DNA from 4 places in the Pseudomonas sp. Z3-6 genome. Region 2 is predicted to be linked to each of the others. Evidence: predicted binding sites of a transcription regulator. Region 2 holds the regulator's gene; each other region holds the start of a gene.
What was found. Region 2 encodes FliA, which starts transcription of late flagellar genes. Its sites were predicted from a motif close to CTAAAGTTTNNNNNNNNNNNGCCGNTAA; they were not measured.

Region 1 (4,211 bases), 1.1 Mb from region 2:
ACTACCCGTTAATGATCGATGGCAGCACCGGCTCCTCTCGGTACTCGAATGTCTTCGACCAAGTGCTGGATGTGCTCCGGCGGTGGCGCGGTAAAGCGTGACACCACCACGGCCGCCAGGAAGTTGAAGGCCATCCCCAACGTACCAATGCCTTCAGGGGACACACCCAGCCACCAATGTTCAGCCGTGTTCATCGTCGGGTTAATGAACTTGAAGTAGACGATGTAGGTGAATGTGAAGGTCAGCCCGACGATCATCCCGGCGATCGCGCCTTCGCGGTTCATGCGCTTGGAGAAGATCCCCATGACAATCACCGGGAAGAACGAAGACGCCGCCAACCCGAAGGCGAACGCCACCACCTGGGCGACGAATGCGGGTGGGTAGATGCCAAACAATCCGGCAATCAGCACCGCCACACCAGCGGCAATGCGTGCCGCGAGCAGCTCCTGCTTTTCGTTGATCGTGGGCATGATGTTGCTTTTGAGCAGGTCATGGGAAATCGAGGTGGAGATCACCAGCAGCAGCCCCGCTGCGGTCGAAAGCGCCGCCGCCAGGCCACCGGCGGCGATTAATGCGATCACCCATCCCGGCAGGCCGGCGATCTCGGGATTGGCCAAGACCATGATGTCGTTGTCGACATAGAGTTCATTGGGCACTGGCGAGAGCTGGTTCTTGAGCAACCGCTGCTCATGCGCCCCGCGCTCGCCGGTAAAACTCGGCGTCCCGACCAGCGCCGCGCCCGGGCTGTACTGGATGATGCCGTCGTTGTTCTTGTCCGCCCAGGCAATCAGTCCAGAGTTCTCCCAGGCCTTGAACCAGGTCGGCGCGGTGCTGTAACTGATATTGGGAATGGAGGTCAGCAGGTTGGTGCGTGCGAAGGCCGCCACGGCCGGCGCGGTGGTGTAGAGAATGGCGATGAACAGCAATGCGTAGCCTGCCGACTTGCGTGCATCCCGGACGGTGGGCGTGGTAAAGAACCGCACGATCACGTGGGGCAGGCCCGCGGTGCCGACCATCAGCGCCATGGTGATGAAAAACACGTCCATGGTCGACTTGGTGCCATTGGTATAGGCAGAAAAGCCTAATTCGGCGCCCAAGCCGTTGAGCCTCTCGATCACGCTCTGCCCCGAACCGGCGGCCTCACTGATAAAGCCCAACTGCGGGATCGGATTGCCAGTGATCATCATCGAGATGAAGATCGCAGGCACCATGTAGGCAAAGATCATCACGCAGTACTGCGCTACCTGGGTGTAGGTAATGCCCTTCATGCCGCCCAGCACCGAATAAAAGAACACGATGGCCATGCCGATCATGACGCCGGTGTTGATGTCCACTTCCAGGTAACGGGAAAAGACGATCCCGACACCGCGCATCTGCCCCGCGACGTAAGTGAAGGAAATGAAGATCACGCAGATCACCGCCACCACCCGCGCCGTCTGCGAGTAATAACGCGCCCCGACGAACTCGGGCACGGTGAACTTGCCGAATTTTCGCAGGTATGGCGCCAGGCACATCGCCAACAGCACGTAGCCACCGGTCCAGCCCATCAGGTAGACCGAGCCGTCGTACCCGGCGAAGGCGATGATCCCGGCCATGGAAATGAACGACGCCGCCGACATCCAGTCCGCACCGGTGGCCATGCCGTTGAGTACCGGGTGCACGCCCTTGCTGGCGACGTAGTATTCGCTGGTGGAGCCGGCACGCGTCCAGATCGCAATCGCGATGTACAACGCGAAGGTGGCGCCTACGACCAGGTAAATCAGGGTTTTTGTGTCCATTCGGGCCGCCCTCAGTCTTCGTGGACGTCATATTTGCGATCGAGCTGATTCATCTTCCAGACATAGAAGAAGATCTCGAGCACAAAGACGTAGATGGAACCCTGCTGGGCGAACCAGAACCCCAGGGGTGTGCCGAAGAAGCTGATGGTATTGAGTGAGTCGACCAGCAAGATGCCAAAACCGAACGACACCACGAACCAGATGGCCAGTAAGACCAGCATCCAGCGTAGGTTTTCCTTCCAGTAGTCACGCGCAGCCTGTTGCTTTTCAGTGGACATGGAGACGCCCTCTATTTGTTTTTATTGTTTTGCACTTCAAACCGTAGCAGTCGTCGGGCAACGCGCTAGTACGACTTTCGTCTAATTCGTAACAGCAGGTATTGACAGCCTGTTTCACCGCAGAAACAGGGTTAACGCGCACCAGCATCGCAAGGTGATATCAAATCGCCCAAATCCGCTAAAGCTTTGCCGCTATCGGTCGAATGTATGCCATCGAATCTTTTTTTTCCCTGGAGCCGTGATGCAGACGTTAAAGGCCTTGTATGAGTCTATCGAGATGCAGTTTTTCGATACCCTCACCAAAAAGCTGTCGAGCCTTTTCCTGTTGGTGCTGGTCAGTGGCTTGCTTTATTGGGTAGCCCTCAGTGCCCGCGCCGAGATCATGCTGTTGTTGCGTAACGCGCAGTTGGACGGCACGTTGCTGGGGCAGATCGAGGGCCGGCTCGACAGCCTCACCCATGCCCTGCTCTTCGGCGCAGTCCTGACCCTGGGCATGATCAGCTTCATGGTCTGGTACTTCCGCCACCTCATCGTGCGCCCCGTCACCACCATGACCAAGGCCCTGGAAGAGATCGCCAACGGCGAAGGCGACCTGTCCAAGGATTTGCCGCTGGTGACCCACGACGAGATCCGCACACTCGCCGCCACCTGCAACCGTTTCCTGGCCAAGCAGCGGGAGATCATCAGCAATGTCCAGGCGCTGACCGTGCACATTGCGGTCGAGTCGGCCCGTTCGCTGAAGAACATCAGCGACTCCAGCGACAGCGCCACCCACCAGGCGCGCTTCGCCAAGGAAGTGATGGACCAGAGCAATACCGCCGTGGGCCGCATCGAAGAGGTTTCGCGCCAGACCCAGGGCATCTCCAGCACCACCGCGCAGAACCTGAGCATGGCCCGCGATTCCTATGCCGAGCTGTTGGAAGTGACTGGCAACATCAGCGAAATCTCCAGCAGCCTTGGTGAGTTCGCCACCCTGGTGAGCGCCTTGAACCAGCGTTCGTCGAGCATCAAGTCGATTGTCGGGTTGATCCAGCAGATCTCGGCCCAGACCAACCTGCTGGCCCTCAATGCCGCCATCGAAGCCGCCCGGGCCGGCGAAAGCGGCCGTGGCTTCGCGGTGGTGGCCGATGAAGTGCGGACCCTGGCACAAAACGTCAGCCGGGCCACCGACGACATCTCGCGCAACATCGACGCCATGCTCGACGAGGTCAGTTCGACCCATGAGCAGACGACCCAGATCAGCCACAGCGCCCGGGAAACCCAGAAAGTGGTGGAGCGCGCCTCAGGCCATTTCGAAAGCATGATCGTCGACTTCGAATCCACCAACGGCAAGCTGGCGGACATCGCGACCCATATCCAACAGTTCGCCGACAGCAACACCGGGATCAACGACCGGGTCACCCAGATTCACGCCGATAGCCAACTGATCGACCAGCGCATGCAGCATTCGGCCACGGCCACCCGCGACCTATCTGGCGTGGCCGAGAAGGTCCAGGCGTTGCTGGGTCGTTTCGTGCTTGGACACGGCAAGCTGGATGCCGCCATCACCCGCGCCAGCGAGTGCCGCGATACGCTGCAAGTACGCCTGGAAGCGCTGCAACGGGAAGGTCTGAACCTGTTCGATCAGAATTACCAGCTGGTGCCCGGCACCGATCCCAAGCAGTACATGACCAGCTACACCGAACGCTTTGCCCAGGTCTGCCAGGAGGAATGCGACAAGCTCACCCGCAGCACACCGGGTGGCAAGGTGTCGTTCATGGTCGACAGCAAGGGCTATTGCCCGGTGAACAACAGTTGGGTCTCCAAGCCGCCGACCGGCGACCGGGCAGTGGATTTGCCGGTGTGCCGCAACAAGCGCATCTTCAACGACCCGATCGGCCTGCGCGCGGCGGGCAACGTCCAGCGCTTCCTGCTGCAGACCTACCTGCGCGATACCGGGGAAATCATGACCGAGATCGACGTACCGCTCTTCTTCGGCGGCCGTCATTGGGGCAACTTGCGGGTGGGCTTCGATGCGGCGGTATTGTTGGCGGACTGATGATGCCTGAGATCCCCCAAAACAATGTGGGAGCGAGCCTGCTCGCGAAGGCGTCGGGTCAGTCGGCATCATCGCTGACTGACACTCCGCTATCGCGAGCAAGCTCCCCACAGGGGA
Region 2 (4,211 bases):
CCGGCCTGCCGTTGACCGCCGCCGAACCGCTGATGGAACAGGTCCAGGCCGAACCGCGTCGTCCAGAGCCGGCACCTGCCGCGCCAGCCCGTGGGCTTGACCCGCGCGCCCTGGACTCGATGCGCTTCGAACTCAACAGCCTGCGCGAGCTGATGGAAGTCCAGCTCGGCTCCCTGGCCTGGAACCAGCTGCAAGGCAGCCGTCCGGCCCAGGCCAACCTGTGGCGTCGCCTGCAACGCATCGGCCTGTCCGGCCCGTTGTCCCGCGACCTGCTGGCGCTGATCAATGGTATCGAAGAGCCGCGCCAGGCCTGGCGCATGCTGCTGGCGCACCTGGCACGCATGATTGCCACGCCGGAAGTCGAGCCGCTGGAAGAGGGCGGGGTCATTGCCATGGTCGGTCCTGCCGGCATGGGCAAGACCACCACCCTGGCCAAGCTCGCCGCCCGTTATGTACTCAAGTACGGCGCCCAGAGCATCGCCCTGGTAAGCATGGACAGTTTCCGCATCGGTGCCCAGGAACAACTCAAGACCCTGGGCCGGATCCTCAATGTGTCGGTGACCCATGTGGATCCGGGCCAATCCCTGGCCCAGGCGCTGGAACCGCTGCTGCGCAAACGCGTCGTGCTGATCGATACCGCCGGCCTGCAAGCCAGCGATCCGGCCCTGCGCATGCAGCTCGAAAGCCTGGCCGGACGCGGTATCAAGTCAAAAAATTATCTCGTGTTGGCAACCACCAGCCAGAAACAGGTTCTAACCGCCGCATACCACAGCTACAAACGCTGCGGGCTGGCCGGCTGCATCCTGACTAAGCTGGACGAAACGGCAAGCCTGGGCGAGGTGTTGAGCCTGGCGATCGGTCATGAACTGCCGGTGGCCTACCTGACCGACGGGCCGCGGATCCCGGATGATTTGCATCTGCCGCGCCGTCATCAACTGGTCAGTCGTGCCGTGAGTGTGCAAATGCAGGAAGAACCCAGCGAAGAAGCCATGGCTGACATGTTCGCTGACATCTACCACAGCCCGACCAAGCAGGTCGGCTGAGGTAATCATGAATATTTTTTGTACCTACATCGATGGTCTGCCATGCATTGTTCCGTATGCGAACGCGCAGCCAGTAATGTGGCCTCCGTCTAAGAAGACAAGGTAAAGAACGAACATGGGCAGCATGCATCCCGTACAGGTGATCGCGGTGACCGGCGGCAAAGGTGGCGTCGGGAAGACTAACGTGTCAGTGAACTTGTCCCTGGCTCTGGCAGAGCTTGGCCGACGGGTCATGCTGCTGGACGCCGACCTGGGCCTGGCGAACGTCGACGTGTTGCTGGGGCTTACCCCCAAACGCACCCTGGCGGACGTGATCGAAGGCCGTTGCGAACTGCGCGACGTGCTGTTGCAGGGGCCGGGCGGGATTCGCATCGTGCCGGCTGCCTCCGGCACCCAGAGCATGGTTCACCTGACCCCGGCGCAGCACGCGGGCCTGATCCAGGCGTTCAGCGACATCGGCGATAACCTCGATGTGCTGGTAATCGATACCGCGGCCGGCATCGGCGACTCGGTCGTCAGTTTCGTGCGCGCCGCCCAGGAAGTGCTGCTGGTGGTCTGCGACGAACCGACGTCCATCACCGACGCCTATGCCCTGATCAAACTGCTTAACCGCGACTATGGCATGAACCGCTTCCGCGTCCTGGCCAACATGGCCCAGAGCCCGCAGGAAGGACGCAACCTGTTCGCCAAGTTGACGAAGGTCACCGATCGCTTCCTGGACGTCGCCCTACAATACGTCGGTGCAGTGCCTTACGACGAAAGCGTGCGCAAGGCCGTCCAGAAGCAACGTGCCGTTTATGAAGCCTTTCCACGTTCCAAATGCGCGCTGGCGTTCAAGGCGATCGCCCAAAAGGTCGATACCTGGCCGCTGCCGGCCAACCCCCGCGGGCATCTGGAGTTTTTCGTCGAGCGTCTTGTGCAACAAACAGCAGGGCCCGTGTTATGACAGCCAGCGGTTACAACCATCTCTACAAAAAATCGGCACGGGACGCCCAATACGAATTGATCGAGCGTTATGCGCCACTGGTCAAGCGTATCGCCTATCACTTGCTGGCGCGGTTGCCGGCCAGTGTCCAGGTCGAGGATTTGATCCAGGCCGGCATGATCGGCCTGCTTGAAGTGTCGAACAAATACGACGCCAGCAAGGGCGCCAGTTTCGAGACCTATGCCGGTATTCGCATTCGTGGGGCGATGCTCGATGAAGTCCGCAAGGGCGATTGGGCGCCGCGTTCGGTGCACCGCAATACCCGCATGGTCAGTGACGCGATTCGGGCAATCGAAGCTAAAACTGGGCGTGACGCTAAAGATCACGAGGTTGCGGCCGAACTCCAGTTGAGTCTCGATGATTATTACGGGATTTTGAACGATACCTTGGGCAGTCGCCTGTTCAGCTTCGACGACCTCTTGCAGGACGGCGAGCACGAAGGGCTGCATGAGGATAACGCGAGTGCTCACATGGAGCCGTCGCGTGACCTGGAAGATGAACGTTTCCAGAGTGCGCTGGCGGATGCGATTGCCAATTTGCCGGAACGTGAGCGACTGGTCTTGGCGCTGTACTACGACGAAGAGCTGAACCTCAAGGAAATCGGTGAGGTCCTGGGGGTCAGCGAATCTCGGGTCAGCCAGTTACACAGCCAGTGCGCGGCCCGCTTGCGGGGCCGTTTGGGGGAGTGGCGAGCGCGCTGACAGGCAGTGTGGGGACACTGCGAGCGGGACTGGCATGGCGTTGCCGGGTCAGTTTCCATCCGTTGTGCTCCAGACCGTTGTCGAGTGTTGTGCCGGAATTGATTGAAATGGCGCGTCCAGGTGCTGGGCGCGTTTAAGACTGCTTGGAGGTCGAATTGGACAAGAACATGAAAATCCTCATCGTTGATGACTTCTCAACGATGCGGCGGATCATAAAAAACCTGTTGCGTGACCTTGGGTTCACCAACACGGTCGAGGCGGATGATGGCGTCACAGCCATTCCGGTCCTCAACAGCGGGAGCATCGACTTTCTGGTGACTGACTGGAACATGCCCGGCATGACCGGTATCGACTTGCTGCGCCATGTGCGCGCCGACGAAAAACTCAAGCACCTCCCGGTGCTGATGGTGACTGCCGAAGCCAAGCGCGAGCAGATCATCGAAGCGGCCCAGGCCGGTGTAAACGGCTATGTGGTCAAGCCCTTCACGGCCCAGGCGTTGAAAGAGAAGATCGAAAAAATCTTCGAACGCATCGGTTAACGGCGCCACGGGGGAGCTATGGACAACGAATCTTCAATGGGCGATTTCGAATCGACCCTGAAAAAACATGCCCGCGAACTGGTCGACAGCCTTGAAAAAGGTCGCTTTGGCGATGCGGTTCAAATGATCCATGAGCTCAACCAGACCCGTGACCGTGGTCTGTATCAGGAAGTGGGCAAGCTCACGCGTGAACTGCACAGCGCGATTGTCAATTTCCAGATCGACCCGCACATGCCGCAGGCCGAGGAAGTCTCGCAGATCACCGACGCCACCGAGCGCCTGGGCTATGTGGTCAAGCTGACGGAGGCCGCGGCCAACCGCACCATGGACCTGGTGGAAAGCGCAACACCGCTGGTCAATGGCCTGAGTGAAGAGGCCCAGGCCTTGAGCACCGACTGGGGCCGGTTCATGCGTCGCGAAGTCGGTGCTGAAGAATTTCGGGAGCTGGCCCGTCGGGTCGACGGTTTCCTGACGCGCAGCAGCAACGAAAACCGCGCCGTGGCCAGTAACCTCAACGACATTCTGCTGGCCCAGGACTATCAAGACCTGACCGGCCAGGTGATCAAGCGTGTGACCCAACTGGTCACCGAAGTGGAAAGCAACCTGCTCAAACTGGTGCTGATGGCTAGCCAGGTCGACCGCTTTGCAGGCATCGAACACGACCGTGAAGCGATACTTGCTGAAAAAGATCCACAAAAACATCTCTCTCAGGGTGAAGGTCCGCAAATTCATGCCGATAAAAGAGAAGACGTTATGTCCGGTCAGGACGATGTGGACGATTTGCTGTCCAGCCTTGGATTTTGATTTAGCCCTATTTTAGGAGCAGCCATTAATGAGCTTCGGCGCCGATGAAGAGATCCTTCAGGATTTCCTGGTTGAGGCCGGCGAGATTCTAGAGCAACTGTCCGAACAGCTGGTCGAGCTGGAAAGCCGACCTGATGAT
Region 3 (4,211 bases), 3.5 Mb from region 2:
GCCAGGAAATCGTCGGCACCGACCTTCTTGACCATCGCCTGGTTGAAAACACCGGACAACGAAGTATGCAAGATGATGTGCAGCTTTTGCATACGCGGGTCGCTGCGGATTTCCGAAGTCAGGGTGTACCCGTCCATCTCCGGCATCTCGATGTCGGAGATCATCATCAGGAACTCTTCCTCGGGCTTCTTGCCCTCGTCGACCAGCTTGCGCAGGTAATCCAGCGCCTGTCGCCCGTCGTTCAACGCCACCACATCGACGCCGACCGTTTGCAGGCAACGAGTGACCTGCTTGCGGGCCACCGAAGAATCGTCGACGGTCAGCACCCGCAGCGAAATCGCCTTGTGCTGGGTCTCGGCGTCCACCACGCCCGCGGAGATCGCTTCCGGCGTGGGTGCCACTTCGGCGAGGATTTTCTCCACGTCGATGATTTCCACCAACTGGTTATCGACCCGTGTCACCGCCGTCAGGTAGTGATCGCGACCGGTGCCCTTGGGCGGCGGATGGATCTCTTCCCAGTTCATGTTGACGATGCGTTCCACCGAGCGCACCAGGAAACCCTGGGTCTTGGTGTTGTACTCGGTGATGATCACAAACGGATTGCTCTGGTCCAGCAGCCGACCGGAACCGGTCGCCATCGCCAGGTCGAGAATCGGGATGGTCGCACCCCGGATATTGGCCACACCGCACACGACGGGGCTGGACTTGGGCATCAGGGTCAGCTTGGGGCATTGCAGCACCTCGCGGACCTTGAATACGTTGATCCCATACATTTGTTGGCCGTCGAGACGGAACAACAACAGCTCCAGGCGATTCTGACCGACCAGCTGAGTGCGCTGGTTTACCGAATCCATTACTCCCGCCATGCCCTGACTCCTACCTAACGCTAATGTGTCCGACGCGCATTCATCACTAAACGGCACGGGGCTTGCTATTGAACCGGCATGAACGCACAAACGACATTTTCTCGACGCCTGACCACTCACTGCCGCCACTGGCTCGGTGCACTGTTGGCTGCCTGCCTGTTCACCTCGGGCGGTCCTGCCCTTGCGGCGGTTCCGGTTACCTTGCCTGATCTCCTTATCGGCGTCACTCAGGGCTTTCTTGAATTCACCGTAGAAGACTATCTGGCAACCAGTCAAACCGAAGGTCGTTACGAAATCGAAGTCAACCAGCTCGACCCGCGCCTGCGCATGCCCATGTGTGACAAGGAATTGACTGCTTCCCTGGAGAGCCCGGCCCGGCCCCTGGGTCGCGTCACGGTGAAGGTCCGTTGTGACAGCGCCGCGCCCTGGACGGTGTTCGTGCCCGCTCAAGTGCGCCTGTTCCGGGAAATTGTCACCACCACCCGTCCGCTCAAGCGGGCCGGGATCGTCGAGCCCCAGGACGTCATGTTGCGCGAGCGCGACATCAGCCAGATCACCCAGGGTTTCCTGACCTCGGTCGATCAGGCCGTCGGGCAGAAACTTGTCCGACCAATGGTCGCCGACCAAGTCGTGACCCTGGTGCACCTGGAACAGGCCGAGGTGGTCCGCAAGGGCGACCAGGTGGTCATCACCGCCCGCAGCGGTTCCCTGGCCGTGCGGATGCCCGGCGAGGCCCTGTCCAATGGCGGCATGCGTGAACAGATACGAGTAAAAAACCTTAACTCCCAGCGCGTCATCAAGGCGCAGGTGATGGCCCCAGGCCAAGTGGAAGTGGCGATGTGATGACCCGATAGAGGAGGTAGAAAGCTGGCGCTTGATCCCGGTGTTCCCTAGACTGTGCCTTATGCAAAGGCAAGCGCAGACGTGCGCACGTTCATTGAATAAATGAGCCTAAAGTTTTTTTGGGAATGGCCGAAAACATGGCAAGCGTCCAAATACCCAGAGGTTTTTTACCATGGTCATCGATTTCAATCGTTTAAACAGCTCTTCACCGCTGACAGGCACTACGCGTACCAGCGCCACCAAGGAAACCGTCGAAACCGACAAATCCGCGCCGCTGTCCACGCCAGCCGAAGTCAGCAACGGGGAGTCGGTACACCTCAGCAATGAGGCTCAGCAGTTCCAGAAGCTCACTGACAAGCTGCGCGATCAACCTGTCGTCAACAACGCCCGCGTGGCCGAGTTGAAAGCAGCCATCGCCGATGGCAGCTACAAAGTCGACAGCAACCGCGTAGCCAGCAAACTGCTCAACTTCGAAGCCCAGCGCTAGGCCGCCGCCTGCGCCAGGCTTTTGGACGCTAAGACCCAAGGCCAGCCATGCACGACACTCAATTATTGCAACTGATCATCGACGACTTCGTACCAGCGCAACAATTGCTGGAGTTATTGCAGGCCGAATCCGTGGCCCTGCACGGTCGTGACATGCCTTTGCTGGAAAACATCCTGGCGCAGAAACAGGCACTGATCATCTTGCTCGACCAGCATGGCCGCAAGCGCAGCGAGATCCTCGCCAGCCTCAACCTGCCCGCCAATCATGACGGCCTCGAGCAATTGGCCGGTCAGTCGACCGTCGGCGATCAGTTGCTGTCCCAGAGCAAGGTGCTCAACGACCTGCTCGCCCAATGCCAGGCCACCAACGCCCGCAACGGCCAGTCGATCCAGATGCAGCAGGCCGCCACCGCCAACCAATTGCGCATTCTCAACGGCGGCGAGATCCCGACACTGTATGACGCCAGCGGTTCGACGGCCAGAATGGTCAAGCACCGTCCGCTCAGCCAGGCATGAAACGAACTATGCCTTCGCTCTATCAACGCGCGAAACATGCTGGCAAAATGCTAGCCATTCGTAGTCGTATTTTGCCTGGAGATTGACCCACCGTGTTCAATGCCTCAAACGCGGATGATGCTCCGCAGCCACCCAAGGTCCTTACCACGCCCCTGGAAATCTCCGGCAACCTGCGGATGCTGCAAGATAGCCACGACCCGCTGATCATTACGTTCCATGAACGTACCCAGCGCTTTCAGAGTTATCTGGTCAATGTCGATCGCGAGACCAACTCCATCGCCCTGGATGAAATGATTCCCCGGGACGGCGAGCGTTTCCTACTGGCCGGCGAGCCGTTTCGCGTCGAGGGCTTCCATGACGGCGTGCGCATCGCGTGGGATGGCAAGGGCCCGCTGACCATCGATGAATCCAGCGACGGTCGCTGCTACCGCGGCGCCCTGCCCGACGAGGTGGTCTACCACCAACGTCGCAACGCCTTCCGCGCCGCCTTGAAGCTGGCACAACTGGTGAGCGTTGAACTGGGCGGCGACAAGATGAAGTCCCCCGTAGAAGGCAAGCTGCTGGACATTTCCGCCACCGGTTGCAAGTTGCGTTTCGACGGCGATATCACCGAGCGACTGCAATTGGGCCAAGTGTACGAGCGCTTCGTCGCAGCCCTGCCGTTTGGCAACATGACCGCCCCCGTCGAGCTGCGCTACCTGCACTTCGAAGAACGATTCAACACCACCTTCGCCGGCGTACGCTTCCACAACATCAGCGGCCTGGTGCAACGGCAAGTCGAGCGGTTCGTCTACCAGCTCCAGCGCGAAGCCCGCCGCTTCGACAAAGACGACCTCTGATCCTCAAGGCATAAAAAACGGGCAGTCCCTTGCGGTGACTGCCCGTTTTTTTTATGCCTGCCCTGGACGGTTTCACTTCGATCCAAGTGTTGTTGTGTTTGGGCTCACCTCATCGCGAGCAAGCTCGGCTCCCACACTGGCTCTCCAGTGTTCAAGCTCAAGGCCTGGCCTGGGTAAAACTGGGGCCCTCGGGCTCTTCGGTTTCCGCAGCGGCTTCGGCGGCTGGCTCAGGCTCCCCGTCCGGATTGGGCGATGTCTGCATTTGCTCCTGAACGACCTGCTCGTCGACCCGCGGATCAAGGCACGCCACCAAGGGCGAGCTGGTCATGTTGTCCGGCATGGCCACATGGTGCAGCGGCGCATCATCGACCTGATGCAGATTGGTGACTGCTTTCGGCCGAATCCGCCACACGAGCACCAACGCAAACAAAGCAAAGAAGCCATACAGCATCTGGCTGCCGTACAGCTTCATCAGCACGCCGGCCACCAATGGGCCGATACTGGCGCCCACGCCGTAGGTCACTAACAGCATCGCCGTGAGCGACACCCGGCGATCGCCCTCGACGTGGTCGTTGGAAAACGCCACCGCCAGCGGGTACAGGCAAAACTGCACCAACGAACAGCAGAACCCCGCGACGAACAATATTTCCAGCGGCACCTT
Region 4 (4,211 bases), 1.2 Mb from region 2:
CTCACTCCCACAGATCAGGGGCGGATGTGGGGTCTGAGTCCGCGTCAGCGCACCTTGAACCGCCCCATGATCGCATTCACCCGGGTATTGGCTTCCAGCAGTTGCCGGGTATTGGCCTCGCTGGCCAGGCCGCTTTCCACCAGTTCCTCCACCATGTGGCGGATTTGCACCATGCTGCGATTGATCTCCTCGGTCACTGCGCTCTGTTGCTCGGCGGCGGTGGCGATCTGGGTGCTCAGGCTGTTGATCTGGCTGACGGAGCCGGCCATTTCGTCCAGGCCCGAGTTCACCCGTGACGTCGCATCGGCGGCCGACTGGCAACTGGCCTGGGTGTTTTCCATGGCCGAGACCGACGAACTAACGCCCTGGGTCAGGCGGGTCAGCATTTCGTTGATTTCCGAGGTGCTGGCCTGGGTGCGAGCGGCGAGGGCGCGGACCTCGTCGGCCACCACGGCGAAACCACGGCCTTGCTCACCGGCCCGGGCGGCTTCGATGGCGGCGTTGAGGGCCAGCAGGTTGGTCTGCCCGGCGATGGCGCCGATCACGCCGAGGATTTCGGTGATGCGCTGGGCGTCCTGTTGCATGCTCTCGACCTTGCGGGTGGCGCTGGCCACCTCATCGATCAGCGCCACCACACTGTTGGAGGCCTCGCCGACGACCACGCGGGAGCGGTCGGCATGCTCGTTGGCGCGTTGGGTGAACGCGGCGGTCTCGGCGGCGTTTTGCGCGACGCTTTCAGCCGTGGAGCTCATCTGGGTGATGGCGGTCACGGTCTGGTCGGTTTCCGAGGCGTGGCGCATCAGGATTTCGCTGGTGTGGGCCGAGGTCCGCTGCAGATCGCCGAGGCTCGACGCCATGGCGCCGGTGGCCTGGGTGACTTCACCGATCATGCCTTGCAGGTAAGCGATGAAGCGGTTGACCGAATGACCGATCGCGCCCAATTCATCCTCGGCCCGGATGATGATGCGTCGGGTCAGGTCGGCATCGCCCGTGGACAGGGCGTCGATGTTGCCTTTGAGCACCTTCATGCGGTGGGTCAATTGGCGGATCGCGTAAAGTTGCATCAACACCAACAGGATCACCATTGGGATCTGCAGCAGGCTCAAGGTGTTCAGCACATCGTCGCGTTGGGCGGTGATCAGTCGGGTTGGCAGCGCAGTGGCAAGGAACCACGGCGAACCTTCGATAGGGCGCATGAAGAACGTGCTGGCCTCGCCCTTGTTGTCGAATTCGACCCGCTGCAACGGCTGGTCACGCTTGGCCAGGCCTGCCTTGACCTGGGCAGCGAATGGCGAGGATGCCGCCAAGTCGCTGATATTCTTCAACACGATCGGCCCGCTGATGCGCGAACTGTTGCTGATGATCTTGCCGTCGCCTTCGACGATCAGCATTTCGGCGCTCAGGTCGGCTTCCTTGCGCGCAATCAGGTCGTTGAAGAAGCCCAGGGTCACGTCGATGGTGGACACGCCGTAAGGCACGCCATTCTTCTGGATGGCCATGGCGCAGTTGGTGCGGGGCTCGGCGCTGGCGTCGTCTTTATAGGCTGCGGCCCAGGCGCATTTGCCAGGCGGCGTGGCCATGCCGCCCTTGTGCCAGGGTTGTTCGTAATAGTTGGGCGCGGCGTCACTGTTCCAGAAGGTATTGACCACCAGCTTGCCGGACGCATCGCGATGCCAGAACGTGCTGAACTTGCTACGTCCCTCGGCCCGCTGGTTGGGCAATGGCCAGATCCCGCCGCCGAAGACTTTCAACTCGCCGTACTGGTCCACCAGCCCCGGCAATACTTTGTCGATGGCATCGCTGTCGAGCAACGGGATGGTCTGGGTGATGCTGCGTTGCTGCGCCTGCACCTTGTTCAGTTCGCCCTGGATCTGCTCGGCAACCTCGGCGATGCGGTTCAGCGCCACTTGCTCTTCAGTCTGGCGCAGCTTGGGCGCCACCAGGTAACTGATGCCCACCACGGTCAGGAGGGACAACACCAGCATGAAAATGACCAGGGACAGGGTGTAGCGAGCCTGAATCGTTCGGAATGAGGGCATGTGGAAAATCCTTGCACGAAGGCGACTTTCTGGAGCAAGCGGATGGGCAGTCCTGACTATATCGGCCTGGTGGGACGCAGCTTTAGAGGTCAGTCAGTCGAGGAATTAAAGCGGGTGGATTGCACGAAGACACGCCTTCGGCTGTACCATGGGGCCCCGTTGGTTGCCCGTCATTCCGGCAATACGGTATGGACCTGGCAGCCTTTGGATACAGAACGGATACATTCAGGAAATTGGCAATGACTCATTCGCAACGTTTGAAATACTCGATTCTGATCGTCCTCGTCGTCCTGGCAGTCATGCTGGGGCTGTCCTGGATGCAGGGCCAGGGCATGATCAGCGAGCAGCTGTTTCAATACATCGCCATTGCCGTGGCGGTCATCGTGGTGGTGATCAACGGCGTGATGCGGCGCAAGGTCAAGCCCTGAGCGCCGGGTTCAGTCCTCGGCTTCGAGCACGGCCATCGCGCTGGGGTGCAGGCGGTAGCTTTTATCGGGGTTGAGGGTCACGACGCCCTCGCTGCACAGGCGCTTCAACACCTCGCGCACGCTGAGAAAGGACAACGGAATGTCCAGCCCCAATAACTGGCTGTGCACACCACGCACGCCCAGGCAGCGGTTTTCGTGGGCGGCCTTGAGCAGCGCATCGATGACTTTGAGGCGAATCAGGCTGGTCCGCAGCCCGAAGCTCTTGAGCAGGCGCCTGATGTGGTCGTTGCCGCCGCGCTCTGGCGGCCTGTCGAATTCACGGTGGGTGGCGCTCAGCGAGACGCCGGTCGGCCTTGGCTTGCCCTCCATGGGCAGTTGCGCGTTACGCATGCAGAAACTCCTTACCAGCCTGATCAGAAAAGGTCACGAATACTCTCCTGTTATAGGACGAACGAGGACGGGCAATCATGAGGACAGTGATGTGAAAAAATTGCCCCGGCTTCGTCAAACCCCCGTGTTCAAGCGGCGCCAGGCCATTAATTTTTTTTTATCCGGTTCGTTTTCAAGGTAGGCACATTCCGGTTCAGCATGCGGTGTGTGATTTCCCAGGCGGGCCGAGTGTTGTCTACAGGCGCAGCGGTAGCCGTCCTGGTTTTTGCGGTTTTCATCAGGAGTGAACGTGAGAATGTCCGGGCAGTTATCGAGGGTTGGCCTTGCAGGCGCTTTTCTAGGGATCGCCCTCGGGCTCAGCCCTGTGGTCAATGCGCGGGACGATGGGGCGCAGGCCAGTGCCGAGATCCGGCGCACCCGTTTTGGCGTGCCGCATATCCGGGCTCAGGATGAGCGTGGGCTGGGTTATGGCATCGGCTATGCCTACGCCCAGGACAACCTGTGCCTGCTGGCCAATGAGATCGTCACGGTCAATGCCCAGCGCTCGCGTTATTTCGGGCCCGAGCAGGTCACGGTCGAACAGCGGGAGAACCGCGTCAGCGATCTGTTCTTCAGCTGGCTCAACACACCACAAGCGGTCTCCGGTTTCTGGCAGGCCCAGGCGCCTCAAGTGCAGCAATTGGTCGAAGGCTATGCGGCGGGCTACAACCGCGCGTTGGCCGAGCACAAAGCCAAGGGCCTGCCCGAACAGTGCGCCAGCGAGTGGGTACGGCCAATCACTGCGCTGGACTTGGTCAAGTTGACCCGTCGGTTGCTGGTGGAAGGCGGCGTCGGCCAATTCGCCGAAGCCCTGGCGGGTGCGCAACCGCCCCAGGCGACCGCGCTCGCCGCCGCTCCGGCCACGAGTTTCGCTGCCGCCGCGACCCGGCAGCAGCGTTTTGCCCTGGAGCGCGGCAGCAATGCCCTGGCCATCGGCAGTGAGCGCTCGTTCAACGGCCGTGGGATGTTGTTGGCGAACCCGCATTTTCCATGGGTGGGCGGCATGCGTTTCTACCAGATGCACCTGACCATTCCCGGCAAGCTGGACGTCATGGGCGCGGCGCTGCCAGGCCTGCCGATGATCAACATCGGTTTCAGCCAGCACTTGGCCTGGACCCACACCGTCGACAGTTCCAAGCATTTCACCCTGTACCGCCTGCAACTCGACCCGAAGGACCCGACCCGCTACTTGCTCGATGGCAAGTCCGTACCGATGAGCCAACAGACGGTCACAGTGGACATCCAGCAACCCGACGGCCAGGTGCAGACGGTCTCCCGCGTGGTCTATGGCTCGCGGTTCGGCCCGATCGTGCAA

Region 1: a site for FliA is predicted at 2,235-2,262, ahead of J3P88_RS17685 (methyl-accepting chemotaxis protein). Genes of this name have one in related genera too.
Region 3: a site for FliA is predicted at 1,818-1,845, ahead of flgM (flagellar biosynthesis anti-sigma factor FlgM). Genes of this name have one in related genera too.
Region 4: a site for FliA is predicted at 2,098-2,125, ahead of J3P88_RS17295 (methyl-accepting chemotaxis protein). Genes of this name have one in related genera too.

The regions. Positions count from the first base shown of each region.
Region 1 is NZ_CP071644.1:3,994,924-3,999,134, forward strand. Features, by position in the region: gene J3P88_RS17675 (sodium:solute symporter family protein) at 9-1,778, opposite strand; gene J3P88_RS17680 (DUF4212 domain-containing protein) at 1,790-2,056, opposite strand; gene J3P88_RS17685 (methyl-accepting chemotaxis protein) at 2,298-4,094, shown strand.
Region 2 is NZ_CP071644.1:5,141,803-5,146,013, reverse strand. Features, by position in the region: gene flhF (flagellar biosynthesis protein FlhF) at 1-1,043, shown strand, start outside; gene fleN (flagellar synthesis regulator FleN) at 1,159-1,989, shown strand; gene fliA (RNA polymerase sigma factor FliA) at 1,986-2,729, shown strand; gene J3P88_RS22220 (chemotaxis response regulator CheY) at 2,897-3,268, shown strand; gene J3P88_RS22215 (protein phosphatase CheZ) at 3,287-4,072, shown strand; gene J3P88_RS22210 (chemotaxis protein CheA) at 4,101-4,211, shown strand, end outside.
Region 3 is NZ_CP071644.1:1,688,385-1,692,595, reverse strand. Features, by position in the region: gene J3P88_RS07695 (chemotaxis protein CheV) at 1-866, opposite strand, end outside; gene flgA (flagellar basal body P-ring formation chaperone FlgA) at 945-1,709, shown strand; gene flgM (flagellar biosynthesis anti-sigma factor FlgM) at 1,882-2,196, shown strand; gene J3P88_RS07680 (flagella synthesis protein FlgN) at 2,244-2,711, shown strand; gene J3P88_RS07675 (flagellar brake protein) at 2,804-3,550, shown strand; gene J3P88_RS07670 (MFS transporter) at 3,708-4,211, opposite strand, start outside.
Region 4 is NZ_CP071644.1:3,906,102-3,910,312, reverse strand. Features, by position in the region: gene J3P88_RS17295 (methyl-accepting chemotaxis protein) at 45-2,039, opposite strand; gene J3P88_RS17290 (hypothetical protein) at 2,279-2,467, shown strand; gene J3P88_RS17285 (fe2+ zn2+ uptake regulation protein) at 2,477-2,857, opposite strand; gene pvdQ (bifunctional acylase PvdQ) at 3,153-4,211, shown strand, end outside.